Regions from separate parts of the Cryobacterium sp. W22_MBD10_FK3 genome, predicted to be linked through region 1. Evidence: predicted binding sites of a transcription regulator. Region 1 holds the regulator's gene; the other holds the start of a gene.

Region 1 (14,559 bases):
CGGCAGCGCCGTGCTCCTGCTGGTGCCGGCCGTCCTGAGGGCCAGCCGGGTGTCGGGCACGATGCCGGGCCCTGGCCGGATCGGGCGACGTCGCCGAGGCCGGCGTGAGCATCCGGGCCGGGACCTCGGCAGCCGGGCCCTTGGAACCCTGGCCGTCTGCTGCGCGGCCGCGGCGCTGGCGGCGCTGACCGTGACGGTTCAGGCGCCGTCCAGGTATCCGGGCGCCGTGCGCACCCTCGTGGAGGGGCACGGTGAGGCGTCGGCAACGCTCACGGTGTGGTCGGCCCCGGTAGCGAGCACCGGCACGGCCATCGGCGGCGCGGCGCAGGTGCGGTTCAGGGCGACCCTCACCGCACTGTGGGATGCCGAACCTGACGCCGGCGGGACTCCCGGCGGGGCGAGAATGTCGGTGCCTGTCGTCGTGTTCGCTGATTCTCCCTCTGTCAATTCTCCGGCGGCCGATTCTCCCTCGGCCGATTCTCCGGCGGCCGATTCGGCCGACCCGGCAGCCGAGACCTCCGCCGGTGCACCGGCCGACGCGCGCGACGACCGTTCCGCAACCGACACCCCCGGCCCCCTATCGATCGGGGATGAGATCCGGTTGACCGGCACCCTGGCCCCGACCAGTCCAGGCGATGCCGCCGCCGCCCTGTTCTTCGGGCGTGGCGGCCCGGAGATCGTGCGTGCAGCGCCGTGGTGGCTGGACTGGGCCAACTCCTTGCGACACGGGTTTGCGGCTGCGGCCGGTGAGCTGCCCGGGGAGGGCGCCGGGCTGCTTCCCGGCCTGGCGATCGGCGACACCACCGGGGTCGGTGACGACCTCGACGACGCCATGAAGACGAGTTCGCTCAGCCACCTCACCGCAGTCTCCGGTGCCAATTGCGCGATCGTGCTGGCCCTGGTGCTGGTTCTCGCGGGTGCACTCGGCCTGAGCCGGGCGCTCAGGGTCGGAGCGGGCCTGGTGGTCCTGGCCGGTTTCGTGGTGCTGGTGACCCCGGAGCCCAGCGTGGTGCGCGCAGCCGCCATGGCGACGATAGTGCTGCTGTCCGGGTCGGTGGGGCGCCCGGGCCGGGGACTCGCGGCCCTGGCCCTTGCCGTGCTCTGCCTGCTCGTCTCCGACCCGTGGCTGTCGCGCAACTATGGTTTTGCCCTCTCGGTTCTCGCGACCCTGGGGTTGCTGGTGCTGGCTGGGCCCCTGGCCCGGCGGCTCAGCCGCTGGCTGCCCGCACCGCTGGCTACGGTCCTCGCGATCCCGCTGGCCGCCCAGCTGGCCTGTCAGCCCGTTCTGGTGCTGTTGAGCCCGACGCTTCCTGCCTACGGGGTGCCGGCGAACCTGCTCGCCGCTCCGGCCGCGCCCATCGCGACCATCGTCGGCCTGGCGGCGTGCCTGCTCCTGCCCTGGCTGCCCGCGCCCGCGATGGTGCTGATGTGGCTGGCCTGGCTGCCCGCGACATGGATAGCGGCGGTGGCCCAGACGACCACAGCCCTGCCCGGCAGTGCGCTCCCGTGGCTGGGTGGACCAGTCGGCGTTGCCCTGACCGTGGCCTGCACCGCAGCGATCCTGGTCCTGGTGGGGGTGCGAGGCCGCGGCCGGTCCGCCGGCCTGGCACGGCTGGCGAGCGGAGCACTGGTCGGTGTCACGGCGGGAGTCACCCTCGGCATCCTCGTGGGTACCGGACTGGGCCGGGCCCTGGTGTTCCCGGCGTCCTGGCAGATCGCCGCCTGCGATATCGGCCAGGGCGACGCAGTGCTGGTGCGGGATGAGTCGTCGGTGGCTCTCGTCGACGTGGGTCCTGAACCGGCTCTGCTGGCCGACTGCCTGGACACCCTCGGCATCGACAGAGTGGACCTGCTGGTGCTCACCCACTACGACCTGGACCACGTCGGTGGATTGGACGCGGTGATCGGCCGAGTGGACACGGCCCTGGTGGGAGCCCCGGAGAACAGCCAGGACGTGGCACTGCAGGGCCGGCTCACCGACGGCGGCGCGGAAGTGCGCGTGGCCGGCCGGGGTGAGCGCGGCACCCTCGGCACTCTGGCCTGGCACGTGCTGTGGCCGGTGCGGGGGTCGAGCTTCATGCCGACCGGCAACGCCGGCAGCATCGCCATGGTGTTCACCGGCGGAGGGATCAGATCGGTCTTCCTCGGAGACCTCGACGAGGAGGCTCAGGAGGCGGTGCGAGAGCTTGGACCGATCGGACCTGCGGACGTGGTCAAGGTTGCCCATCACGGTTCCCGTGACCAAAGCGCCGCCCTCTACGCCGAGCTCGGCGCGCGAGTCGGGGTGATCTCGGTGGGCGCGGACAACGGCTATGGGCATCCGACCCGGTCGCTGCTGGATTCCCTGACCGCCGCAGGCACTGTTGTGCTCCGCACTGACCTGCACGGCCTGACCGTGATAGCGCCGGATGTCCAGGCCGGGGGAGGGCTGCGGGTGTGGACGGAACGTGGCCGGGCCGATTCGACCGGGGCCGGTTGACAGCGTGTGGGGCGAGACCCTCTGCCGCAAATGGACGGCGGGCAGCTCCTTGGCGGGGGAGTGTCCGGGGCGCCGGTTAGGCTGGGTCTGTAGCGAAGGGAGCCGCGTGGCCGCACGAACAACCGCACAGGCACGAACCGGCAAACCGGCAGCAAAGGCCGGCGCGGCGAAGATCCCCCAGCTGGCCTGGCATCAGGTTCGACCGGCCCCCGTCGTGCTCGTCTCCGGCACCGAGACCTTCCTGGCCGAACGGGCCATCCGGTCGCTGCGGGACTTCCTCAAGCTGGAAGATCCCAGCCTTGAAGTCAGCGATATCCAGGCCGACAGTTATGCCCCGGGTGAGCTGCTCACCCTGGCCAGCCCGTCGCTTTTCGGCGAGCCTCGGCTGATTCGCGTCAGCAACGTGGAGAAGTGCAGCGACACCTTCCTCACCGAGGCCATCGACTACCTGCAGAACCCCGCAGACGACACCTACGTGGTGCTGCGCCACGGCGGCGGGGTGCGCGGCAAGAAGCTCCTGGACACCATCCGCAGCGGCGTGGGCGGTGCCGTCGAAGTGGTGTGCGCCGAGCTCAAGAAGGACTCGGACAAGCACGACTTCGCCACTGCCGAATTCCGCTCCGCGGGCAAGCGAGTCACCCCGAGCGCCCTACGGTCCCTGGTGGCCGCGTTCTCCGACGACCTGGCCGAACTCTCGGCCGCCTGCCAACAGCTCATCGCCGACACCGGCGCCGAGGTCACCGAGACGACCGTGGACCGCTACTACGGCGGTCGCGTCGAGACCAATGCGTTCAAGGTGGCGGACTCCGCCATCGCCGGCCGGTTGGGCGAGGCTCTGGTCACCCTGCGGCACGCGCTGTCCTCCGGAGCGGACCCGGTGCCGATCGTCGCCGCCTTCGCCAGCAAGATCCGCACGATGGCGAAGCTGTTCGGTGTGCGGGGCGGCACGGCTCAGCTCGCTGCCACCTACAGCCTCGCGCCCTGGCAGGTGGAGCGTGCCCAGCGCGACGGGCGCGGCTGGACCGACGAGGGGCTGGCGCGGTGCATCGTGATGCTCGCCGAGACCGACGCGGCCGTGAAGGGTGCCGGTCGGGATCCGGTCTTCGCCCTGGAACGGCTCGTCACGGTCATCGCCAAACGCGGTCAGTGACCGCGACTCTCGGCCGGCGGGCTCAGGGCTGGTCCGACACCGTGACGGAGCGACGGTTCAGGTAGATCCAGACGTCGTCGGTGTATTCGGGGTTGCCACAGGTCTGTGCATCCACCCTGACCGGCAGGATGGTCGAGGAGTCGATCAGATCGGACTGTGACGCCGTGCCGGCGAAGGATCCAGGCAGGGTCGGGCAGTATTCCAGCTGAACCCGGCCGGAGAGATCGGTGAACTGCACCATGATCCGCTGGGTCGGCCCAGGCAACATCACGGCGAGCACCACAGCCAGCGCGGCCAGGGCCAGCCCGACCACTCCCAGCACCGACCCGAGGATCGTCAACCCGCGTTCGGGCGGCGCCGTCTGCGCTGCCGGGGGCGCCGAGCCGGGCGATGCGGGGTATCGGGCGCCTGGCAGCGACGCCCCGAACAACACACAGGCCCCGGCCAGCACGAGCAGGAAGCCCAGCAGCGCGGCGAAGACCCAGGGGCCCAGGCCGGCATACGCCGTCACCTCGGGCGCGAACCTGAGCCCGAGCGCGATCACGGCCGCCGCCACCGCGAATGCCGCACCGAGGAAGCGCGCCTCCCGACGCCAGGCCGAGGGTTTCGCTGCTGGCGGCTGCTTGGGACCGGTGAGCTGGTAACGGCTCACCGATTGACCACCCGGCTGTGCGCCGTTCGGGTCCTGGCCGCTCTGTTCGCTCGTCACGACGCCACCATAGCGTCGGGCGAGATGCTCGGAAAGGCCCGACGCACCCGGCCCCGACGCAGAAAACCCCCGCCCAGGAGGGCGGGGGTATTTCTGTGGTGCGTCCAGCTGACTGAACAGCGCACGACCGGCTGACGCCGGCGTTGCGCGGGCAGGCTAGAGGGCGTTGACCGACTTGGCGATAGCGGACTTCTTGTTCGCTGCCTGGTTCTGGTGGATGACGCCCTTGCTGACGGCCTTGTCGAGCTTCTTGGAAGCCACGGCGAGGGCGGCGACAGCCTTGTCCTTGTCGCCGGCGGCGATCGCGGAGCGCGTGGTACGGATGGCCGTCTTGAACTCGCTCTTGACCGCCTTGTTGCGCTCCTGCGACTTCTTGTTCGTGAGGATCCGCTTGATCTGCGACTTGATATTTGCCACGTTTTATACGCTTTCGTTAGGTTCTTGTTCGGATGGGCCGCCCGGTGATAGAGGGCACCGTGCGGCGAAAATCGTGTGGGGTGGGACCCAACACGCAAGCCAACAGGCAACGATACCAGTTATCGGCCCGGATGGTTGACCGGATCGGGGGTGCTCTGGCCCAGATCGGCCTCGATCTCCTCGATGATCTGTCTGAGCACAGTATCAAACCCGTGCGGTCGGTGCAGGCTGACCAGATGTCCGGCTCCGGGGATCGTCAGGAGGGTGCCCCGCCTGGCCGCCAGGAGGAACCGTTTCTGGTGCAGGCGGAAATGGTCGTACGCTCCGTTGACCAGCCACACCCTGCCGGGAAACGCCCGCAGGTCGGCCAGCGGGGTCAGTGTGCCGGTCGCCCGGAGACCCGCGTCCATGACGTCGAGGGCGACACCGCCGGCGAGAACGTCCCCGACGCCGGCGGGCGGCAGCATCCGCTTGACCAGGAAGGTGTGCAACCAGAGCCCGCGGTCGGGCATCCGGTGAATGAGACCGGCCAGGCGCCGATACCCGCGCAGTCCCGGTCCGGTCGGCTCGAACGACGACCCGGCCGCAACCAGGCCAAGGACCCGGTCCGGGTGCCTGGCCGCATACGCGATGGCGAAGTATCCACCGAGCGACAGGCCGACCAGGAGCACAGGACCACCGAGCGCGTCCACCCCGGCGTCGATGACCGCGAGCGCCGTGTCGACGGTGAACGGTTGGCCCAGGCGGGTACCGTGTCCGGGCAGGTCAACGGCCAACACCGGGTGTCCCGCGGCCGCCAACCACTCCACCTGGTGCCGCCACATGCTGGCCGAGGTGCGGATGCCGTGCACGAGCAGCACCGGCACCGGCGAGCCGGCCGTGGGCATCAGGCGCCCCTGATGGTGCCGGACGCGCGGGCGCTGGCGACGGCGGAGGTGCGTGAGCCGACGCCGAGCTTGCCGAAGATGTGCACGAGGTGCGACTTCACCGTCGCCTCGCTGAGGAACAGGTCCTGGCCGATCTGGCGGTTGGAGCGGCCCGCCGCCACGAGTCCGAGCACCTCGACCTCCCGGGGAGACAACCGGCCCTCCGACACACGGGAGCGGCCGGCCAGCCGGGTCACGATGGCCGGGGCGAGAGCGCTCTGTCCCGCCGCCGCCGCCCGGACCGCCGCAACGAGCTCGGCCGGCGGGGCGTCCTTGAGCAGGTAGCCGCTCGCGCCCGCCTCGATGGCGCCGAGGATGTCGGCGTCGGTGTCGTAGTTGGTCAGGATCAGCACGTGCGGTGCTCCCGGAGCCGACCGCACCCGCCTGGTAGCTTCCGCTCCCTGCATCGAACCGCCGAATTGCAGGTCCATCAGCACGACGTCCACCCGGCCGCCGGCGGCCAGGGCGACGGCGTCCTCCGCGGTGCCGGCCTCCAGCTCGACAACCAGGTCGGGTTCGGCGCCGAGCAGGGCGCGGAGGCCGGCCCGCACCACGGGGTGGTCGTCGGCCAGGAGCACCCGGATCATGCCTGGACCTCGCGAATCGGGAACCTGACCGCGACGGCGGTGCCCTGGCCTGGCGCGGACTCCAAAACGAAGGTGCCCCCGAGTTGTTCCACCCGCTGCCGAATGGCGACGAGGCCGAACGAGTCCGGGCGCTCGGCCGCGGCCTCCGACACCGTGAAGCCGCGGCCGTCGTCGACGATGTCCAGGGCCACCTCGTCGGTCATGTAGCTCAGGGTCACCTCGGCGCGGCCGGCGCCGGCGTGCTGGGCGACGTTCGCGAGCGATCCCTGCGCGATGCGCAACAGAGTCGTCTCCAGCGGCATCGGCAGCACGGTCGGGTCGCCGGTCACGTGCAGGCTGACCCTGGTGGCCACCACGGTGCCGACCGCGGACCTGCCCGCCCCTCCGCCCGCCGCGGTGCGTTCGGCGGACGCGGCGAGCCTGGCGAGGGCGCCGGGCAGGCTCTGGGTCTCCAGCGCCGGCGGGGTGAGTTCGCGGATGAATCGGCGGGTCTCCGCCAGGTTGGCCGCCGCCGTGTCCCTGGCCAGGCGCAGGTGGTCCAGCGCCGCGGGGTCGCTCACCCGGCTCTCGGCGGCGTGCAACAGCATCTGGATGCTCGACAGGCCCTGCGCCACGGTGTCGTGGATCTCCCTGGCCAGCCGCTCGCGTTCGGCGAGGGTGCCCGCATCCCGTGCCGCGGCCGCCAGCTCGGAGCGGGTGGTCAGGAGATCTTCGATCAGGTGCTGCCGTTCGGCGGCCTCGCGCAATAGCGCCCGGTACCCCAACCCGACGGCCACCGCCACGGCCGCGCCGACAAGCGGGCCCAGGGTGGCGCCGAGGGCGAGGCCCACGTGGAGGCTCATCGACCAGATCGTCAACAGCACGCTCAGCATCACCAACGGGATGCCGGCGCGCAACGGGAGCACGTGCAATTGCAGGAAGAACAGCGGGAAGACTATGAACGCGGCATCAGGCGCCAACAGGGTGAGCGCGAGCCACTCCACCAGCAGCAGGGTCATCCACACCGTCACCAGCCAGGCCGACGGCCGGCGCCGGGCCAGCACGCTGCCGCCGGCGTAACTGGCGACAAAAAGGAGGGACAGCAGCACTACGACCCCGGTGTCCGGACCTGCACCCAGCAGGGCGCGCACGATGACGAGTCCGGTCAGCGCGACGATCAAGAGGTGCAGTCCGATGCGCAGCCCCGAGAACACCGGAGTCAGGGCCGAGTCCGGAAGCCCGTCGCCGATCCTGGCGGGCGGCATGGGATCCCGGCGGGCGGGTTGGGTGCGCAGGGCGATGGTGGACATGGTGCGCCCAGCCTAATCAGGCCAGCCGACAGCGTCATCAGTCGAATGGATGACCGCCCGCCAGCCCGGCGGGTCACCCCGACACCGCAGGGCATGGGAGAATTGGCCTCATCATGTCACCGAGAGCTCTCAAGGCGCTGGAACCGGCCGCCACCGCCCCCGCGTTCATCCGTAACTTCTGCATCATCGCGCACATCGACCACGGCAAGTCCACGCTGGCCGACCGGATGCTGCAGATCACCGGCGTCGTCGACGACCGCTCCATGCGAGCCCAGTACCTGGACCGCATGGACATCGAGCGCGAACGCGGCATCACCATCAAGAGCCAGGCGGTGCGGATGCCCTGGGAGATGGACGGCCAGACCTACGCGCTGAACATGATCGACACTCCCGGCCACGTCGACTTCACCTACGAGGTCTCCCGCAGCCTCGCCGCCTGCGAGGGCGCCATCCTGCTCGTCGACGCCGCCCAGGGCATCGAAGCCCAGACACTGGCGAACCTGTACCTGGCGTTGGAGAACGATCTCACGATCATCCCGGTGCTCAACAAGATCGACCTGCCGGCCGCCGACCCCGACAAGTACGCCAAGGAACTGGCCAGCCTGATCGGCGGCAGCCCCGACGACGTGCTGCGGGTCTCCGGCAAGACCGGCGTCGGCGTGTCCGAGCTGCTCGACCGCGCCACCTCGCTGATCCCGGCGCCGGTCGGCGACCCCAATGCTCCGGCCCGCGCCATGATCTTCGACTCGGTCTACGACAGCTACCGCGGCGTCGTCACCTACGTGCGCATGATCGACGGGCAGCTGAGCCCCCGCGAGAAGATCCAGATGATGTCGACCCGCGCCACCCACGACATCCTCGAGATCGGCGTCACCAGCCCCGAACCCACGCCCAGCAAGGGCCTGGGCGTCGGCGAGGTGGGCTACCTGATCACCGGCGTGAAGGACGTGCGCCAGTCCAAGGTCGGCGACACCGTGACCACCGCCATGAAGCCGGCCACCGTCGCCCTGCCCGGATACACCGAGCCCAAGCCCATGGTGTTCTCCGGCCTGTACCCCATCGACGGCAGCGACTACCCGGCCCTCCGCGAAGCCCTCGACAAACTCAAACTCTCGGATGCGTCACTCGTCTACGAACCCGAAACCTCCGTGGCCCTCGGCTTCGGCTTCCGCTGCGGCTTCCTGGGTCTCCTGCACCTGGAAATCATCACCGAGCGGATCGACCGGGAATTCAACCTCGACCTGATCACCACCGCGCCCAGCGTGATCTACGAGGTCACCACCGACGACAAGAAGACCGTCACTGTCACCAACCCGAGCGAGTTCCCCAACGGCAAGATCGCCGTCGTGGAGGAGCCCATCGTCAAGGCCGCGATCCTCGCCCCCAAGGACTACGTCGGCGTGATCATGGAACTCTGCCAGGGCCGGCGCGGCACCCTGCTCGGCATGGAGTACCTGGGCGAGGACCGGGTCGAGATCCGTTACACCATGCCGCTGGGCGAGATCGTGTTCGACTTCTTCGACCAGCTCAAGAGCAAGACCGCCGGCTACGCGTCGCTGGACTACGAGCCGATCGGCTCCCAGGAGGCCGACCTGGTCAAGGTCGACATCCTGCTGCAGGGCGAACAGGTCGACGCCTTCAGTGCCATCGTGCACCGCGACAAGGCCTACGACTACGGCGTGCTGATGACCGGCCGGCTGCGGAAGCTCATTCCGCGCCAGCAGTTCGACGTGCCCATCCAGGCCGCCATCGGCGCCCGGATCATCGCCCGCGAGTCCATCAGCGCCATCCGCAAGGACGTGCTGGCCAAGTGCTACGGCGGTGACATCTCCCGTAAGCGCAAACTGCTCGAGAAGCAGAAGGAAGGTAAGAAGCGCATGAAGATGGTCGGTCGGGTCGAGGTTCCGCAGGAGGCCTTCATCGCCGCTCTCTCCGGCGACGAGCCGGCCAAGAAGGAAAAGAAGTAACACCGATGCGCCGCTCGACCTTCACCGACGCCGCCGTGACCTACGCCGCCATCGGCGGCACCCTCGCGCCCGACCTGATGCGCTACCCGCCCAAGGGGCACCGCCCGCTCGAGCGCACTGTGCGCCTGGGTAGCGGGGAGGAGCGTTTCAGGGTCGCCACGACAGCGCTGATGACCTGGGGCGTGCAACGCGGCTCGGGTATCGACGTCACCGACCTCGATGCCGGTACCGGCGTGCAGTACACCGGCATCGTCTTCACCGACGAGGGAACGCCGGCGCCCAACCAGGAGCACCCGGTGAACGAGGCGACCTTCGCCGAGGACGGCACCCCGTTCATCAGCAACGGCATGACCGCGGTCCTGAAAATCCCGAACGGTCCGTTCACCGTCGCGGCGCCGGTGCGTGTCGTCTACGTCATCGACGAGGTCGACAAGATCGGCTTCGCCTACGGCACCATGCGCGGGCACCCGCAGAACGGCGAGGAGTGTTTCATCGTCGACCGGCGCGCCGACGACTCCGTCTGGCTCACCATCCGCTCGTTCTCGCGCCCCAGCGCCTGGTATTACCGACTGGCCTGGCCCATCCTGCGCTTCCAGCAGGAGCGCTACACCCGCAAGTACCTGCTCGCCCTGCACCCCGTCGGAATGGGCTGATGGCCGGACCGCACCCGGTCGGTGATCCCGCACCGTTGGACGGCCTGATCCCGGCATCGGCCGCCAACGGCGCCGCAGAACGCGACTTCGGCGTGTACCTGCACGTGCCCTTCTGCAAGGTGCGCTGCGGCTATTGCGACTTCAACACCTACACCGCCACCGAACTGCGCGGCGTGAAGCAGAGCGACTACGCCAGCCAGGCGGTGCTCGAGGTCGAGTCCGCCGCCCGCATCCTGGCCGAGTCCGGTGTGCCGGCGCGGCCGGCCGCCACGGTCTTCTTCGGCGGCGGCACGCCCACGCTGCTGCCCGCAGAGCACCTGGTGCGCATGCTGCACTCCGTGCGCGACACCTTCGACATCGTCCCCGGCGCCGAGATCACCACCGAGGCCAACCCGGACTCCGTCGACCTGGCCTACCTGCGCCAGCTCAAGCAGGCCGGTTTCACCCGGGTGTCCTTCGGCATGCAGTCCGCCGTGCCGCGGGTGCTGGCCACCCTGGAGCGCACGCACGACCCCGAACGGGTTCCGCTCGTCGTGGCCTGGGCGCGCGAGGCCGGCCTGGACGTGAGCCTCGACCTGATCTACGGCACGCCGGGGGAGACCATCGGGGACTGGCGGGCCAGCCTCGACGCCGCCATCGGCCAGCAGCCCGACCACATCAGCGCGTACTCGCTGATCGTGGAAGACGGCACCAAGCTGGCCAGGCAGATCCGCCGCGGCGAGCTCGTGCAGCCCGACGAAGACCTGCAGGCCGACTTCTACGAACTCGCGGATGCGCGCCTGGCCGAGGCCGGCTACAGCTGGTACGAGGTCAGCAACTGGTCGCGCGGCCCCGAGCACCGCTCGAAGCACAACCTGTCGTACTGGCGGAGCGAGGACTGGTGGGGCGTCGGCCCCGGAGCGCACAGCCACATCGGCGGTGTGCGCTGGTGGAACGTCAAGCACCCGGCCGCGTATGCGGACCGGATTCTGGCCGGCCACTCACCGGCTGCCGGCCGGGAGACCCTGGATTCCGCCACCCGGGAGACCGAGCGGGTGCTGTTGTTGACCAGGATCCGCGAGGGCATCCCGGTTTCGACTCTCTCACCGCTCGGCCGCCGCGAGGTGGCCGGCCTGATCAACGATCAGTTGATCGACGGCCGGGCCGCCATCGCCGGGAACATCGAACTGACCCTGACGGGCCGGCTGCTCGCCGACGCCGTTGTTCGTCGGCTCCTCACGGACTGACCGGCCGGGCAGACGCCCGGTCGAGGGCTAGCTGAGGAACTTGATCGTGAGCGGGTAGGAGTACCACTCGCCCTTGTTCGCGGCGACGGCGGCGATGATGCTGAAGACGATGTTCAGGATGCCGGCGGCGGCCAGGATCAGGACGCCGATGCCGATGACGGTGAGGATTCCGCCGACGAAGTACGCGATGGCAATGGTGATCTGGAAGTTCAGGGCTGTCGCGGAGTGCGCACGGATGAACGGGCCACGATCCTTCAGCACGATGTAGCCGATCAGGGCGGGCAGGAAGCTGAAGATGATGCCGCCGATGTGGATCAAGGTTGCCCAGAGCTTTTCGTCGGCGGGGCTCAGCTGGCTCGGCGCCTGGTACGGGGTGGCGGGGGGAGGCGTGGCCTCTGACATTGGATCTCCTTTATGGACTCCGGCGGTCAGGCCGGCGGGTGACGGGTGTGACTGTCACCAGAGTAGCGCCGGTGCGCTCATCCGGCCGCGTCCAAACTAGCTGATCAGGCGGAGGGAGAACGGGTAACGGTACGGCTTGCCGTCCTTGGCGCTGAGATAGCCCATCACCGAGAAGATCGCCCCGATCAACCACAGCACCCAGGTCAGCGAGGAGAGCACCGACAGCAGGCCGAAGGTGAGCAACGCCAGGATCGTGGTGGCCAGGTTGATGGCGACGTAACCGATGAGCAGCGTCAGCTGGAAATTCAGTGCCTCCTTGCCCTCACCGTTGGTGAACGACCCGCGGTCCTTGAAGACCAGCCAGATGATCAGGGCGGGCGGAAACGAGAGAATGCCGCCCAGGTGGGCGAGGGACGCCCACAGGCGGTCCTGTTCGGGGGAGAGCGGTGCTCCCGCCGCCGGCGTGCTCGATGGTTCCTGTCTCGGGGGATAGCTCATGGGAATGCCCTTCGTTGAACCGGTGCAGCGGACGCCACTCCCACGCTAGTGCCCTAAATCGTGCGGGAGCAATGGGTATCCCCACCACCCGCGATATGATTAGCAGTCAAACAACGAGAGTGCCAGTGAACTGCCGGCACACCGGGTATGAGGAAGGCGGACGATCATGGTGTCAGATCGCAGCCTCGAGGTGCTCCGCGTCATCGTTCAGGACTACGTCGCCTCCCGCGAACCCGTCGGCTCGAAGTCCATCGTTGACAGGCACGCTTTTGGGGTCTCTGCCGCCACGATCCGCAATGACATGGCCCTTCTCGAAGAAGAAGAGCTGATCGTCGCCCCGCACACGTCGTCGGGCCGCATTCCCACCGACAAGGGCTACAGGTTGTTCGTCGACCACCTCGCCGACCTCCGCCCGCTCACCGTCGCTCAACGGCAGGCCATCGAGGTGTTCCTCGGCCAGTCCGCCGACCTGGACGAAGTCCTCGCCCGCAGCGTGCGACTGCTGTCGCAGCTCACCCACCAGGTGGCCCTGGTGCAGTACCCGTCGCTATCCCGCGCCACGGTGCGCCACATCGAACTCGTGCCACTGAGCGACACCCGGGTGCTTTCGGTTCTGATCACCGATTCCGGGCGCGTCGAACAGCGGGTCGTCGAACTGTCCCGCTCGCTCGACGAAGCCGCGCTGGCCGAACTCCGCTCCCGGCTGAACGCCGTCGTGGGCGGACTGGGCATGAGCGAGGCCGCCACGGCCCTCACCGGCCCGACGGGCCTCGGCCCGCCGGAGTTCCAGGACCTGATCGACCTGATCACCGGCACCCTGCGGGACCAGGTCGGCGCCAACCGGCAGGACCGGCTGGTCATGGCGGGTGCCGCGAACCTGGTGCGCACCGAAGACGACTTCAGCGGCAGCATCTACCCCGTGCTCGAGGCCATCGAGGAACAGGTGGTGCTCTTGCGCCTGTTCGGCGAGATGGCCACTGACCAGCACGGCGTGTCGGTGAGCATCGGTCGCGAGAATGCGCCGTTCGGCCTCGGCGAGACGTCCGTGCTCACCAGCGGCTACACCTCCAGGGGCGACGCGGCCCGCCTGGGTGTGCTCGGCCCCACCCGCATGGATTACTCCAACAACATGGCGGCCGTCCGGGCCGTCGCCCGGTATCTCTCGCGCCTCCTCGGCGAGAATTAGCCGCCCCACACACCTCACCGGCACGAATCCATACCCCCAAGACCGCACGCACAACCCCAAGGAGAGCCAGCTTTGGCTGACCACTACGAAGCACTCGGCGTCGCCCGCGACGCCAGCACCGACGAAATCAAGAAGGCGTACCGCAAGCTCGCCCGCCAGTTGCACCCCGACGTGAACCCGGGCGCGGAGGCGTCCGAACGGTTCAAATCCGTCACGCACGCCTACGACGTGCTCTCTGATCCCAAGCAGCGCCAGAACTACGACCGCGGCGGCTCGGGCAGCCCGGGCCAGGGCGGCGGCTTCGACGCCGGCAACTTCGGCGACATCTTCGAGACCTTCTTCGGCGGCGGCGGCGGCGGCAGCCGCGGGCCCAGGTCCCGGCGCGAGCGCGGCCAGGATGCCCTCATCCGCGTCGAGCTCGACCTCGACGAGGTCATCTTCGGTACCCACCGCGACATCGAGGTGGACACCGCCATCGTCTGCGCCACCTGCTCAGGCACCTGCTGCCAGCCCGGCACCTCACCGGTCACCTGCGACATCTGCCACGGCACCGGCAGCATCCAGCGCGCCGTGCGTTCGCTGCTCGGCAACGTCATGACCTCCAGCCCGTGCGGGTCCTGCCGGGGTTACGGCACCATCATCGCCACCCCCTGCGTCACCTGCCAGGGACAGGGCCGCGTGCGGGCCCGCCGCACCGTTCCGGTCGACATCCCCGCCGGCGTCGACACCGGACTTCGCCTGCAGATGCCCGGCAGTGGCGAGGCCGGCCCGGCCGGAGGACCGAATGGCGACCTGTACCTCGAAATGAAGGTGCGCCACCACGACGTCTTCAGCCGCGACGGCGACGACCTGCTCTGCACCCTCGAGGTGCCCATGACCGACGCGATCCTGGGCGCCACGGCCACGGTGAAGGCTCTCGACGGTGACATCGAGGTGGAGCTGCGCCCCGGCGTGCAGGCCGGCGAGATCCTCACGGTCAAGGACCGCGGCGTGACCAGGCTCCGCGGCAACGGCCGCGGCGACCTGCGGGTGGGCGTGCAGGTTCTCACCCCCACCAAGCTCGACCACAA
Region 2 (14,559 bases), on a different contig from region 1:
GCACCCGCCACGCGTTCTTGAACCGGCCCGGTCTGGCCGCATTCGCGACCACCATCTCGCTGATCGCGGCGTGGAGCCGCGACGAGTAGGGCACGCATCCGCACCCGAAGTGGGCGAAGTGCGGGGTTAGACGGTGACGAGAAGGTGCGCGATCGAGTCCAGTGCGCCAGGTACGAGCCTGTAGTAGGCCCAGGTTCCCCGCTTGTCGCGGGAGAAGATGCCGGCCTCAACGAGGATCTTCAGGTGATGTGACACCGTGGGCTGGCCCAGGCCGAGTGGTTCGGTGAGATCGCACACGCAGGCTTCGGCATCGTCGTGCGCCGCCACCATCGAGATGAGGCGCAGCCGAGCGGGATCGGCGATGGCCTTGAGGGTGCGGGCCAGCTTCTCGGCGTTGTCGGCGCTGATTGCTTCCCGCGTCAGCGGGGCACAGCAAGCGGTGACGTCCGTGAGGGGCAGGAGCTCGGTGACCGACATGGGAATATCCTCGCAGATAAATTGACAAATATCGATATAGCTCGCTACGTTGAATCGACGGTGATCAATGTTCAGCTTGAATGACGTTCGGAGCCCAATGACTTCCCCTCTTTCCACCGATACGCCGGGCCGGCTGGGCACGGTCGATCGGTTCCTGCCGGTCTGGATTCTCGCGGCCATGGGGCTGGGGCTTCTGCTTGCCGTGTTCGCACCGGGCCTGGGCGAGCTGCTGCATTCGTTCCAGATCGGTTCGGTGTCGGTGCCGATCGCGGTGGGCCTGCTCGTGATGATGTATCCGGTGCTCGCGAAGGTCCGCTACTCCGATGCCCGGGCGGTCGCCGGGGACCGCAGGCTGCTCGTCTCCTCGCTGGTGTTGAACTGGCTCCTGGGCCCGGCGCTGATGTTCGCCCTCGCCTGGATCTTCCTGCCCGACCTGCCGGAATACCGCACCGGGCTGATCATCGTGGGCCTGGCCCGGTGCATCGCCATGGTGCTGATCTGGAACGACCTGGCCTGCGGCGACCGGGAAGCGGCCGCGTTCCTCGTCGCGGTCAACTCCGTCTTCCAGGTCATCGCCTTCTCCGCCCTGGGCTGGTTCTACCTGCAGATCCTGCCCACCTGGCTCGGGCTGTCCACGACCAGCGCCTCATTCTCGATCTGGGCGATCACGGCGAGCGTGCTGGTGTTCCTGGGGATCCCCTTGGTCGCCGGCTACCTGTCCCGCCGCATCGGCGAGGCCACCCGGGGACGCGCCTGGTACGAGGCGAAATTCCTCCCCAAGGTGGGACCGTTCGCCCTGTACGGGCTGCTGTTCACGATCGTGATGCTCTTCACCCTGCAGGGCCAGCAGGTCATCGACCGGCCCCTCGACGTGGTGCGCATCGCCCTGCCGCTCCTGGTCTACTTCGCCGTGATGTTCGGTGTCGCCTTCCTCGCCGGCCGGCTGATCGGGCTGGCGTACGAGCGCACCACCACTCTCGCGTTCACCGCCGCCGGCAACAACTTCGAACTGGCCATCGCCGTGGCGATCGGTACCTTCGGCGCGTCCAGCGGACAAGCCCTCGCGGGCATCGTCGGCCCGCTGATCGAGGTGCCCGCCCTGGTCGCCCTGGTCTATCTCGCCCTCTGGCTGCGCCCCCGGCTCTTCCCGCAGCGCGCAGTCGTCCTGCCGGACGCCGCCTCCCCGCACCTTCTGTCCGACCGTGTCTAACAACCCCCTCAGCAAAGGAACCCGCTCATGACCGACAAGCCCACAGTCCTCTTCGTGTGCATCCACAACGCCGGCCGCTCGCAGATGGCGGCCGGGTACATGACCGCCCTCTCCCACGGCGCCGTCGAGGTGCGCTCCGGCGGCTCCGAACCGGGAAACGAAATCAACCCGATGGCCATCCAGGCGATGAAAGAGGAGGGTATCGACATCAGCCAGGGCGTACCGCAGCTGATGACCACCGAGGCCGTGCAGGCATCGGATGTGGTGATCACCATGGGCTGCGGCGACGTCTGCCCGATCTTCCCCGGCAAGCGGTACGAGGACTGGGAGCTGGTGGACCCCAAGGGCAAGAGTATCGAGGAGGTGCGGCCCATCCGCGACGACATCAAGGCCCGAATCACCGCTCTGCTGGCCGAGATTCTGCCCACGCAGGCCTGACCCGCCACGACCGAACACCATCACCGCATCACCGACCGAGAGGAACAACTCATGACCGAGAAGTCCGACATCACCGAGAACGTGCGGGAGCGGTACGCCGCGGCGGCCCTGCAACTTACCGACGTCTCGGATGCGGCCAGCGCGTCCTGCTGTGTGCCCACGGATCTCGGCAACGGTGACGTCTTCGGCTCGATCCTCTACACGGGCGGGGAGTCCGCCGAGATTCCCCCAGAAGCCTTCCTCGCCAGCCTGGGCTGCGGCAATCCCACGGCGGTGGCAGATCTCCGTGCCGGCGAGACCGTGCTCGACCTCGGCTCCGGCGGCGGCATCGACGTGCTCCTCTCCGCCCGACGGGTGGGCCCCACCGGGTTCGCCTACGGCCTCGACATGACCGACGAGATGCTCACCCTGGCCCGCGCCAACGCCGCCAAGGCCGGTGCGACCAACGTCGAATTCATCAAGGGCCAGATCGAGCAGATCCCCCTGCCCGCCGAGACGATCGACGTGATCATCTCCAACTGCGTGATCAACCTCTCTGCCGACAAGAACGCAGTCATTGCCGAAATGTTCCGGGTGCTCAAGCCGGGCGCACGCCTCGGCATCTCCGACGTCGTCGCCGAAGACCACCTCAGCGAACAGGATCGAGTCGAGCGCGGCAGCTATGCGGGCTGCATCGCCGGCGCCCTGTCCAAGGGGGAGTATCTCGCCACGCTGACAGCGGCCGGCTTCGCTGAGATCAGCGTCGAGTACACCCACGAGGTCGCCGCCGAAATGCACGGCGCCATCATCAAGGCTGTGAAGCCTCTGCCGGCCGTGGAAGGCTAGCGCCCTCCGGCCCGCGAGCAGGTGCCACCGCACACAGGCACCCCACGATGCGAGGATTCTCTGATGAAGAAAAGTAGCGTTGGGCGCCGGCCGGATGTCACGGCGGTCGAGCTGGTGGGCGGCATCGAACCACTCGAGCTTGAGCTGCACGACTATGACGAGCGGTGGGTCGGGCTCTACCTGGATCACCGACGCCGGATTCTGGATGCCCTCGCGGCAGCGAACGTCGGCGTCGAGCACATCGGTTCCACGTCCGTTCCCGGGCTGGCCGCGAAGCCGATCATCGACATCGTGGTCACCGTCGAAGACATCACCGCCGAGGAGGACTACCTCTCCGCGCTGGTAGCCGTCGGGTACGAGTTGCGCACCCGCGAGCCCGGGCACCGTCTCGTGCGCACACCGGCCCGCGACGTTCACGTGCACATCTACGAACAGGGCGCTCCCGCGGTGGCCGAGTACCTGCTGCTCCGGGATTGGCTGCGCTCCAACGCGCACGACCGCGCCCTCTACGAGAGCACCAAGCGGTCGTTGCTCCAAAGCCGCTGGCACGATATGAACGCCTACGCCAACGCGAAGACCGACGTCATTCTCGCGATCAAAGCGCGAGCGCGAGCCGCTCGCCGGTAGGAACGTGGGATCGCCGTGGGGAGCGGCGTCAATCCCGGTCGGCGAGTACGTCGACGTCGACCGTTGGGACGCTATGCGTTGCGCCGGACGTGTCGAACTCGACGGTGCAATTGCCTGGCGATGAAGCGTGCTGCTATGCAATGGTGTCCCTATGACCGTTCACCCACCGCTGGCCGATGCGGGCTGCAACGCAGGCGCCGTGGCTGGCACCTTCCTGATGGGGATCGCGCTCGGCCCTGTTTCTGGGGCAGTCATCGCGATTGTGAGTCATGTTGTTCATGAACTGTCCCGAGGTAGCGCAGCATCTCTATCGTTGGTGGTCTCCCTCATGTTCACGGTTTTTGGCGGAATCGTCATTGGGGTCGCGTCGAGTGTTGGCGCTGCGTTGGCGCTTTGGGTCGTTGATTCCCGATTGAGGCGCCCTTGGTTCGTCCAGGGAACCATCGCTGGTGTCGGTGCGCTTGTTCCGGCGATCGGTGTCTATTTTTACGTAACCCAAACCGCGACCGGCAATGCCCCGGCAACGATTCCTCTATTCGCGTTCATCTTCGCGATTGCATTCGCCCTCATGGTTCTCAGATCGAATAAACACCACGCGCCGCCGAGCCGAGCATCCCGAAGATCCGGCACCGGCGCGAGAATTTGAGTGCGCACCCAGGGTGTGCGGATCGTTGATTCGATCGTGCGGAACGGCAATGATGGACGCAACCGAGAGTGGGGCCTATGAGATCCAACGCACCGATACCGGGAGACCCGTGGCCTCACGACATGATGATCACCGTCGAGGATCGACCTCACTTCCTCCTGGAACTGCTCTGGATCCGGGAAGCGTATGCGTTGAAGGTTGACGGCGAAGACCTCCCTCCTCTCCTGACCGACCCGCCCGCATCCGTTCAGCATGCTGCCGTGAGTACCGTCGCTCGCGAGGAGTGGGCGGGCGCCTGGCCCCGCATCTGGAAAGCGGTCGTGGCGCACGTGGGGCCGGACATCGATCCAGGACTCTTCGTCGAGATTCAGGCCACTGCAAACGGTTCGGTCGAACGTGCCGATCTTCTCCAGCGCATTGTCGGACCCAGCTGGCGCGACGAGTTCGGGGACAGTGTCTTCGACCACGACTCGTACAGCACCTGGTCACGAGTGGGCATGGATGCTCACCTGGCGGGGATGCCGACGCGACTCGAAGACGATCCGGAGCGACGTGATCTACCCGCACTGGTCTCCGCGTGGCATGCGGGCCTGACGAAGATCGTGACCATCCCGTGTTCGGGTGAGTTCACACGCAGAATCAGCGAGAACGCGCTGCTCATGACCGCCGCCACGCGTGCGGACAGTGACAGCTACCGGCGCGCGTTGAGCGCCTTCATCTGACTGCGCGTGAGGTTGAGCGATGCAGGCGGCCCACCGGCAATCCCACCAGGGTTGCGATGCCCGCTCGGGCGCCTGGATCTTGTCCCTGATCGGCACCAAAGAAAATCTGGACCACGAGACTCACGCGCGACCATGAAGGAGAAAACGATGAAGCGGTTTGCACAAGTTGTCAGCGGAGCCCTGCTCGTTGCTCTTTTTCTCGTGTGGATCTACATCCGCGACCGCACTGCACTCGCCGAATTTCTCCCCGACGACGAACCGCTCCGATTCGTCGCCCATCTCATCGCCTGGGGCAGCCTTCTCGGCGGAGTCTCGCTAATCGCGTCAGCGTGGTCAAAGAAGAGCGAACCGCAGCGCAGGGAATGACGAGGGATTCGCTTTCAGCCTTCAGCTGGAGCTCTTATCGCATGGAATTTTGATACTGCCACCGGCATCCGATCGCATAAAACTGTCGGCTGGCGTCGGCGTTTTGTGTCAGATCGAGTTGCTCCTGCCGCAGCGTCATGTGGTCTGCTGGAAGCACGTCCCGTTCTAATCCGAGAGGTTTGCCATGCACCCGTTCCCTACCCCGCCCCGAGAGGTCCTGATCGGCGGCGCCGCGGCGTTTGTCGGCATCACTCCGCGGACGATCCGCCACTACCACCAGGTCGGCCTGCTGCCTGAGCGCGAGCGGGGCAGCGACGGCCGCCGCCGGTACGGCTACGCGGAGATCATCCGGCTGCTCTGGATCCGCCGTATGGCCGACGCCGGGATCGCCCTCGACGACATCCGCGACGCCTTCGACGGCGCCGCACCGAGCGGCGCCGACGGCGAGGACGAGATCGCAGGCGTCCTCGCGCGACTGGAGGACACCCTCGCCGCGCAGGAGGCCGAGCTGCAGCGGAAACGCGCCTCGGTGCAGCGCATGCGGACCCTCGGCAGCCGACTGGGACTGCTCGACGATCTCGTCTCCAACCGCCTCGCGGGCGTGCCCGAGGGCTCGCTGCGCCAGGACGACCTGGACGTCCTGCTGGTCAACGAACGAACCTTCGGTCCCCTCGGCGCCGTCATGCTGGCGGGCCGCTTCCTCGCTTTGGCCCTCGATCCCGAGCTGCGGGCCGAGTCCGACCGCGTCGACGCCCTTGAGGACGCCCTGGACGACACTGTCGCCGTCGACGACCCCCGGGTGGCGCAGGTGGCGGCCGAGCGGCACGCCTTCGAGACCGCGCTGCTGCGCGTCATCGAGGAGTCCGGTCAGCTGGAGGAGGACGACGCTATCTTCAACGCCTGGGACGAGCTGCACCCGCCCGAGGACGCCGACCCGGCGCCCGACCCCGACCCGGCAAAGGGCTCACGCGCGAAGAGCGCGGCGGAGATCATCTGGAGCATGCCCTACGACTTCTCCCCGGCCCGATGGCGAAGCATGGAGCTGGCGGTGCAACTCGTCGCGGCGGCGCCGGCACCCTAAGTGGGCCTGCAGCCTCGGCAAGGTAGTCGGAGGCCTTGCCGAGCGCGACGGGCATCCGCCAGAGTGGGAGCACGCCCGCGTCCCCGAGGAGTCCCCGTTATGAGCACAGCACCAGGACCCATCGATCTCGAATTCACCGGCCCCATCGGGGTGGTGATCAAAGGCGACACCTGGTCGTGCGTGGAGGTGCCGGACTCGGTGGAGTTCTTCGGCACCGGCAAGGCGGTGAAGGTGGTGGCCACGGTGGATGACCAACCGCTCACGCTGGGCCTGATGCCCACCGGCTCGGGTGGGCACATGCTCTCGATCAGTGCCAAGCTGCGCAAGACGCTCGGCAAAGAGCTCGGGGACGACGTCACCGTGCACCTGACCGAACGACTCACCTAGGCGTTACCGGGCACGCAGTTCGGCCTGCTGGTTGCGGGCGCGATGCTCGACCCACACCATCACGCTGCTGTCGCGGCGGTCGAAGAGCTGCGCCCCCACATCCAGCTCGGCAGTGCGCCACTGCACCGGGGTCGGCTGGTCTGGCCAAACCCGCTCGGGCGCCCCGAGCAGGTCGCTGAGCGCGGCCAGCAAGGCCCGATACGTGGCGGCGGTGACCACGCTCTGCGGTTCGGGCACGGATGCGAGGAGAAAGATGACGCTGACGGGCTCGCCGGCCGCGGTCGTGAGGGAGGCGTGATCGATCCCCGCCGGATGCTCCAGATCGTGTTGCACCGAACCGCCGGTGAGCTGCCGGCCCGCCCCGGCCGGCACCGCGAAGCCCAGCCCCCGCAGCGCTTCGGCCGCTGCCTCTTCGCTATCGAGCCACCGGCCATCGAGTAGCGACGAGACGATCCCCACACTCTGCTCCACGGTCATGTCCCCAAGCATCCACCCAGGGGGCGTCGTTGCGACCTAAGGTGAGGCCTGGTTTCACCAGTCGGGCACCCTCTAGGGTCGGTTCGGGGCGGGGAGGGCACACGGTCTTGCTCCGGTCGACGACCGGGGGCACACTGACCGGATGACTCACATCGTGCTGTTTCCGTCGGTCCTCGGTGTGCGCCAGGGCGTGCTCGATGCCGCCGATCTGCTCCGGGACGACGGGCACGAGGTTCTCGTCGCCGACCCGTACGACGGCCGGGTCTTCGACGACTACGACGAGGCCAGCGAATACGAAGACACCATCGGTTACCCCGAACTGATGCGGCGCGCGGTCGACGTGGTGAAAGACATACCCGACGGGTTTCTCACGGCCGGCTTCTCGAATGGCGCGGCAATGGCCGAGCATGTGGCCACCCAGCGCAAGGTCAACGGCGTGGTGATGCTCTCGGGCGCCCTCGACATCACGATCCTGGGTGCGGAGTCCTGGCCGGCCGGCACGAACGCCCAGATCCACACCGCCGTCGATGATCCTTTTCGAGATCAGGCCGGGATCGACGCGGTCATCGCCCAGGTGCGCGCCGCCGGCGGCACCGTGGAGGCTTTCGACTATCCAGGCGCCGGGCACCTGTTCACCGACCGGTCGCGGGCGGCGGAGTATGACCCGTCCGCGGCCGAACTGCTGTGGTCACGGGTGCGGCAGTTTTGCGCGGCCCAAGTGGCCGCGTAGGCATCCGTTGGCCCGCGTGGGCGGTCGGTGGTTGCCTCGTGCGCGGTGAGGTCACCACACGACCGCTCACGCGGGCCGATGGGCGCGGCGCCCGATGACCGGTGCGGCCGGGCGCGGTGGAGCTACACCTCGATCGACTTGGCCGCATCCGTCTTGGACGCGGTGTCGATCTGGATCTTGCGCGGCTTGGCCTTCTCGCTCACCGGAATGAACACCGACAGCACGCCGTTGTCGTAGCTGGCCGAGATGCGGCTGGAGTCCACGCCGTCACCGAGGCTGAACTGCCGCAGGTAGGTGCCGCTCGGGCGCTCCTGCACCAGCCACTTCGCGTTCTCGCGTGCGGCGGCGGTGCGGGTGGCCCGCACGGTGAGCAGCTGGCCGTCCACATCCACGTCTACCGAGCCGGGGTCGACGCCCGGGAGGTCGGCGGCGAGGATGTACTGGTCCTGCTCACGGTACAGATCAACGGGCATGAAACGCGGGCCCGGGCGGAACTGCAGGAGGTCGCCGGTGAGGCGGTCGAGCTCGCCGAAAGGATCGAAAGACATTGCCATAATGAGGATTCCCCTTCCTGATTAGTGAGCCTGGGTGGCTCCTTTTCTGCAAAAAATGTTAGCACTCTGGAGTGAGGAGTGCCAAGTGTGGTGGGGCTGGGCATAGTGCCGCGGATGCGTTTTTCGGCGCTTTGCGGGCAAGGCGCCGCAGTGCGCGTGGCGCGCCACCCGCCTACCGGCGCCTGCCCCGCGCACGTCAAAAGTGCCGTGGCGCACGCCCCGCATAACGGCGCCTGACCCGCACACCTCGGGCGGATGGCCTGGGCTACGTTTGCGGGGCGGGTCGCGGGGTCTCGACAAGCTCGACCAGCGGGAGGGGCTCTTGGGCTGGCGGGGTGCGGGTCGCCGGGACGGCTAGGCGGGCACGACCACGTTGTGCCGGCCGATGGGGAGCATCATGGGGCGGCCGGAGGTGGGGTCGAGAAGCACCTGGCTGGAGAGGCCGAAGACCGCCTGCACGGTCTCCTCGGTGAGCACCTCGTGCGGGGTGCCGGCGGCGTGCACGACCCCGCCGGCCAGGGCGATGAGGTGGTCGGCGTAGCGGGCGGCGAGGTTGAGGTCGTGCAGCACCATCACGATGGTGGTGCCCCGGCTGTGGTTGAGGTCGGTGAGCAGGTCGAGCACCTCGATCTGGTGGCTCACGTCGAGAAACGTGGTCGGCTCGTCGAGTAGCAGCAGGTCGGTCTGTTGGGCCAGCGCCATCGCGATCCACACCCGCTGGCGTTGCCCACCGGAGAGCTCGTCCACGGCCCGGTCGGCCAGCGACGCGGTGTCGGTGGCATCCAGCGCCGCCGCCACGGCGTCGTCGTCGGCCGCGCTCCAGCGGGAGAACATCCGTTGGTGCGGGTTGCGGCCGCGGCCCACCAGGTCGGCCACGGTGATGCCCTCGGGCGCGATCGGCGACTGGGGGAGCAGGCCTAGCGTGCGGGCCAGCTCCTTGGCGGGCATCCGGTGCACCTGCTTGCCGTCGAGCAGCACCTGGCCGGCCCTCGGCGGCAGCAGCCGCGACATCGAGCGCAGCAGGGTGGACTTGCCGCAGGCGTTCGCGCCCACGATCGCGGTGATCTGCCCGGCCGGCAGCACCAGGTCCAGGCCCTCGATCACGGTGCGGTCGCCGTAGCCCAGGGTGAGGTTCTCCACCGTGAGGGTATGAATGAGTGTCACAGGGAGCCTCCGGCGCGGTTGGTGCGGATGATGAGGTAGATCAGGTACGGCGCGCCGAGCACACCGGTGATGACACCCACCGGCATGCGGGTGCCGAAGGCGAACTGGCCGAGGAAGTCACCCACGAGCACGAGCAGCGCACCCACGAGCGCGGCCGGCACGAGCAGCGAGACGCCCGGGCCCACGATGCGGGCGGCGATCGGGCCGGAGAGGAACGCCACGAACGCGATCGGCCCGGCCGCGGCGGTGGCGAACGCGATGAGGCCCACGGCGGCGATGATCAGAATCAGCCGGGAGCGCTCCACGCGCACCCCCAGAGCGGATGCCGTGTCGTCGCCCAGCTGGCTCATCGACAGGTTGCGCGACTGCCCGAGCAGCACCGGCGCGAGCACCACCAGCGCGATCAGCACCGGTAGGGTCTGCGCCCAGGAGACCCCGTTGAGGTTGCCGGTGAGCCAGCGGGTGGCCTCCTGCAGGTCCCACATCGCGGCCCGGGAGAGCACGTAGGCGGTGAGGCTGTCGAGCATCGCGGCGATGCCGATGCCGATCAGGATGAGCCGGGTGCCGAGCACGCCGCTCTTGAACGACAGGGCGTAGATCAGCAGCGCCACGCCCAGGCCGGCGCCGATGGCGAGCACCGACACCGCGGTGCCGCTGATCGACAGGGTGACGATGGCGAACGCCGCCGCGGCGCTGGCGCCGGAGCTGATGCCGATGATGTCGGGGCTGGCCAGCGGGTTGCGCAGCATGGTCTGAAAGGTCACGCCGCCCATGCCGAAGCAGAGCCCGGCGAGCACGGCCAGGGTGGCCCGCGGCAGCCGCAGCCGGCCCACGGTGAAGCCGGCACCGGGCACGTCCTGGCCCAGGATGACGCCGAGCACCTCGGCGGGGGAGTAGAAGGTCTGGCCCACCAGCAGGCTCACGATGTAGCCGAGCACGATGAGCCCGGCGAGTACGCCGATCACCCAGCGGCGGCGGGCGGTGCGGCGCACCCGGCTGCGCGCCACGACCTGCCTGGTCGACAGCGGCGGCGCATCCGCCACCGAGCGTTCGAGGGTCACAGCTCACGCACCTTGCGTCGGCGCACGATGTAGATGAAGAAGGGGGCGCCGATGAGGGCGGTGATGATGCCCACGTCGATCTCGCTGGGCCGCGCCACGATGCGGCCGAGCACGTCGGCGCCGGTGAGCAGCGCGGCGCCGAGCACGGCGGAGAACGGCAGCAGCCAGCGGTGGTCCACGCCCACGATCAGGCGGCAGGCGTGCGGAACGACCAGGCCGACGAAGCCGATCGGTCCGGCCACGGCGGTGATGGCACCGCAGAGCACCACGGCGCCGATCGCGGCGGCGGCGCGGGCGATGGCCACGCGTTCGCCGAGGCCGGCCGCGAGGTCGTCGCCGAGGGCGAGTGAGTTGAGCGACCGGGCGGAGAGCAGGCTCACGATCAGGCCCGCGAGGAGGAAGGGCGCCACGACACGGATGCTCTCGAGGGTGGCGCCGCCCACGCCGCCGATCTGCCAGGAGCGCACGCCCTCGGCGATGTCGTTGCGGGGGAGCACCACGGCGGTGACGAACGAGGCCAGTGCGGCCGAGGTGGCCGCGCCCGCCAGGGCGAGCTTGAGCGGGGTGGAGCCGCCGCGGCCGAGCGACCCAATCGTGTAGACGAACAGGGCGGTGGCGCCGGCGCCCACGATGGCGACCCAGATCATCTCGCTGGCGCTGGTGAGACCGAAGTAGGCCATGCCGCAGACCACGGCGAGGGATGCGCCCACGTTGACCCCGAGGATGCCCGGGTCGGCCAGCGGGTTGCGGGTGACGCCCTGCATCACCGCGCCGGACAGACCCAGGGCCGCCCCGGCGACCACGGCGAGCAGGGTGCGCGGAATGCGGGTGGCCACGGCAGCCGGGCCGAACCCGTCGATCGAGCCGCCGAGCGCGGCGACGATCTCAGCCCAGCTCACCTCGCGGGAGCCGATCATCACCGAGGCCAGCATCAGACCGGCAAGCACACCGAGGGAGACCAGCAACCACAACGACCGAAGCCGCTTCGGGCGGCGCACGGTGGCGACGCTCGAAGCGGCTGGGTTCAGCGTGGTGGAAGTGGTCACTTAGCGTTGGCGGCCGCGGCTGCGAGCAGCTTGGTGTAGTCGCCGAGCACGTAGGAGATCGACAGCGCGGTGGGGTTCGCCGCGGTGCCCATCGGGCCGGAGCCGGAGAGCGCCACGATGGACTTGTTGGCCACGGCGGGGATCTGCGAGAGCAGCGGGTCGCCCTCGAGGGTCGCGACCAGTTCGTCGCCGCCGTAGGTGACGATCACGTCGACGTCGTTGAAGGCATCCGCCTGCTCGGCGCTCTGCGTGAGGGAGTACTCCTTGGTGGCGCTGGATGCCTCGATGATGCTCGGCGCGCTGACCATGCCCAGGTCGTCGAAGAACATGGTGCGGGTGTCGTGCGTGGTGTAGAAGCTCACCTGGCTGAGGTCGGCTTCGTCGACGTGGGTGAGGAACATGACCGAGGTGTCGGCCAGCTCCGGGTAATCGGCGGCGGTGTCGGCGATCTCTTTTTCGAGCTCGGCGATGAGGTCGTCGCCCTCGGCGGCCATGCCCATGCCGAGCGCATTCTGGGTGATGGTGTCTTGCCACGAGGTGCCCCAGGCGACCTCGGGGTAGGCCACGACCGGAGCGATCTGGCTCAGCGTGTCGTAGTCCTCCTGGGTGAGTCCGGAGTAGCCGGCCAGAATGACGTCGGGGTTCGTGTCGGCCACGCCCTCGAAGTCGATGCCCGCGGTCTCGTCGAACAGCACCGGGGTCTCGGCGCCGAGCTCGTCGAGCTTGTCCTTCACCCAGGGCAGCAGGCCGTCGGTGTCGTCGTCACCCCAGGTGACGCCGGCCATGCCCACCGGCACAACGCCGAGGGCCAGCGGCACTTCCTGGTTCTCCCAGGAAACCGTGGCGATGCGTTCGGGCTTGGTTTCGATCACGGTTTCGCCGAAGGCGTGCTCGATGGTGATCGGCGTGAAGTCGCCGTCAGTGGCTGCGGCGGTGTCTGCGGCGGGGGAGGAGGAGCAAGCGGCGAGGCCGAGCGTGAGCACGGCGGCGGCCGAGAAGGCAATGAGTGTGGATGCGCGGGGCATGGTTTTCCTCGTGATCGTGGTGCAGGGGGTCGGGGACGGACCGGCGGCAGCTGTGATGCCGCAACCCTCGGCCGCGCGCAGAGGTCCAGGCCAGGCGCATCCGTAAGGGTTGCCTAACCTTACCAGTGCGTTCGCATACAAAAGCAAGTCCCTCCACCCAATCTCGACGGCGCCCCCGCCCGCCGGTCGAGCTTGTCGAGACCCCGCAACTCGTCCTCTCGGACCCGCCCCGGCGCATCCGCCCGAGCTGCGCGGGTCGGGCGCCGTTATGCGGGGCGTGCGCCAGGGCCCTTTTGAGGCATGCGGGGTAGGCGCCGTTATGCGGGTGGCGCGCCAGGCGCATAGCGGCGCCTTGCCCGCACGAGGAGAATCGCCCATCCGTCGGGCAGCGGCGGCAGGCAACATCGCCGCCCTGTATTACCCACTTGACACACCTGCTACTGTATCGATGACTTGATACAGAAGGGTGCCTGTCATGGGTCTCATCCCGCTCGCCATCATCACCGCCGCGCTCGCCCTCGTCTGGCTGGCGGTCGTGCGGCTCCGTCACACTGAGGCGTTCCGTCGCGTCACGGTGCCGGCCCACCTGGCGCCCAGCCTGCACGCCGCCCGGCACGCCTTCCGACGCCGAGGTGCCCTCGTCGCTGCGGCCGCCGTCGCGGTAGCCGGACTGGCCGTTGGGCTCGACCAAGCAATGCCCGACCCCTACGGTCTGCTCCTCATCCTCACCCCTGCCCTGATGAACCTGGCCGGCCTGATCGTCATCGCCGCCCTCCCGCGAGTGCCGGTGGCCGAATCCGGCAGCCAACGCAGCGCCGACCTAGCGCCGCGGCGGCCTTGGACCTTCGCCCCCACCTGGGCGCGGCTGCTGCCGACCACGGCCGGGCTGCTGTTACTCGCGGTGATAGTCGGCTTCGGGCTCACCGCCTCCGGGTCGGAAGACGGCCTGTCCCGCGCCATCCGCATCGACAGCGGCGCCTACAGCAGCACGGCGACCCCGTACCCCGGCTGGTTCTACGGCCTGCCCGTGCTGCTCCTCGCCGTGGCCCTCGCGGTGACGGCGGCTACGGCGCTGGCGCGGGTCGCCGCATCCGCCCGCCCCACCGACGCCACCTTGCGCGAGGCCGACCAGGTGATGCGGATGCTGATCACCCGGGTGATCGTGAAACTCACCACCGGCACGTTCGTCGTTTATCTGGGTGGCCTGATGTTCATGGGCGGCATCGCGTTGAGCGCGGCGAGCGGCCAATGGTTCGACGGCAGCTACGCGCAGATCGAGCCCTGGGCCGCGGTGGCAATCACCCTGTTCTGCGTCGGGCTCATCGCGGTGGGCATCGGTGTGGCGCTGGTGCTGCTTGCCGTGCTGGATGCCCTGACACCGCCGTTCACCATGCTCCCCGCGCCCGTGGCTGCCGAGCGGAACCGCGCATGATCACCATCGACGAGGCCAGCCCCACCCCGCCGTTCGAGCAGATCCGGCAGCAGCTCACCGATGAGATCCTCTCCGGCAACCTCACGCCCGGCGACAAGCTGGCCTCGGTGCGCCAACTGGCCGGCGACCTGCGGCTGGCGCCCGGAACGGTGGCGCGCGCCTACTCGGAACTGGAATCCGACGGACTGCTGATCTCCAACCGCTCGGGCACCCGCGTGCGCGCCGTCACCCCGCTGCCCGCTGCGGCACGCGCTGCCGCTCGCGACTACATCGCCGCGCTCGGCGGGCTCA

The links. The regulator HrcA, encoded in region 1, represses chaperone genes, less so after heat shock. The targets are predictions, from matches to a motif close to TTNGCACTCGNNNNNNNCGAGTGCNAA.
Region 2: a site for HrcA is predicted at 8,599-8,625, ahead of ACEN2M_RS15180 (Hsp20/alpha crystallin family protein). Genes of this name have one in related genera too.

Annotation. Positions count from the first base shown of each region.
Region 1 covers NZ_JBGQOH010000001.1:21,309-35,867, forward strand. Annotated here, with positions in the region: gene ACEN2M_RS00090 (ComEC/Rec2 family competence protein) at 1-2,479, shown strand, start outside; gene holA (DNA polymerase III subunit delta) at 2,586-3,629, shown strand; gene ACEN2M_RS00100 (hypothetical protein) at 3,652-4,338, opposite strand; gene rpsT (30S ribosomal protein S20) at 4,495-4,755, opposite strand; gene ACEN2M_RS00110 (alpha/beta fold hydrolase) at 4,875-5,642, opposite strand; gene ACEN2M_RS00115 (response regulator) at 5,642-6,268, opposite strand; gene ACEN2M_RS00120 (sensor histidine kinase) at 6,265-7,557, opposite strand; gene lepA (translation elongation factor 4) at 7,671-9,524, shown strand; gene ACEN2M_RS00130 (DUF1990 family protein) at 9,530-10,177, shown strand; gene hemW (radical SAM family heme chaperone HemW) at 10,177-11,403, shown strand; gene ACEN2M_RS00140 (DUF4870 domain-containing protein) at 11,431-11,805, opposite strand; gene ACEN2M_RS00145 (DUF4870 domain-containing protein) at 11,902-12,303, opposite strand; gene hrcA (heat-inducible transcriptional repressor HrcA) at 12,470-13,489, shown strand; gene dnaJ (molecular chaperone DnaJ) at 13,562-14,559, shown strand, end outside.
Region 2 covers NZ_JBGQOH010000019.1:47,114-61,672, reverse strand. Annotated here, with positions in the region: gene ACEN2M_RS15245 (alpha/beta hydrolase) at 1-89, shown strand, start outside; gene ACEN2M_RS15240 (metalloregulator ArsR/SmtB family transcription factor) at 127-477, opposite strand; gene arsB (ACR3 family arsenite efflux transporter) at 575-1,687, shown strand; gene ACEN2M_RS15230 (arsenate reductase ArsC) at 1,715-2,125, shown strand; gene arsM (arsenite methyltransferase) at 2,177-2,950, shown strand; gene ACEN2M_RS15220 (GrpB family protein) at 3,014-3,577, shown strand; gene ACEN2M_RS15215 (hypothetical protein) at 3,729-4,223, shown strand; gene ACEN2M_RS15210 (hypothetical protein) at 4,346-4,945, shown strand; gene ACEN2M_RS15205 (hypothetical protein) at 5,078-5,311, shown strand; gene ACEN2M_RS15200 (MerR family transcriptional regulator) at 5,496-6,392, shown strand; gene ACEN2M_RS15195 (DUF1905 domain-containing protein) at 6,492-6,779, shown strand; gene ACEN2M_RS15190 (hypothetical protein) at 6,783-7,256, opposite strand; gene ACEN2M_RS15185 (dienelactone hydrolase family protein) at 7,399-7,986, shown strand; gene ACEN2M_RS15180 (Hsp20/alpha crystallin family protein) at 8,109-8,540, opposite strand; gene ACEN2M_RS15175 (ABC transporter ATP-binding protein) at 8,895-9,704, opposite strand; gene ACEN2M_RS15170 (FecCD family ABC transporter permease) at 9,701-10,765, opposite strand; gene ACEN2M_RS15165 (FecCD family ABC transporter permease) at 10,762-11,811, opposite strand; gene ACEN2M_RS15160 (iron-siderophore ABC transporter substrate-binding protein) at 11,808-12,836, opposite strand; gene ACEN2M_RS15155 (hypothetical protein) at 13,312-14,268, shown strand; gene ACEN2M_RS15150 (GntR family transcriptional regulator) at 14,265-14,559, shown strand, end outside.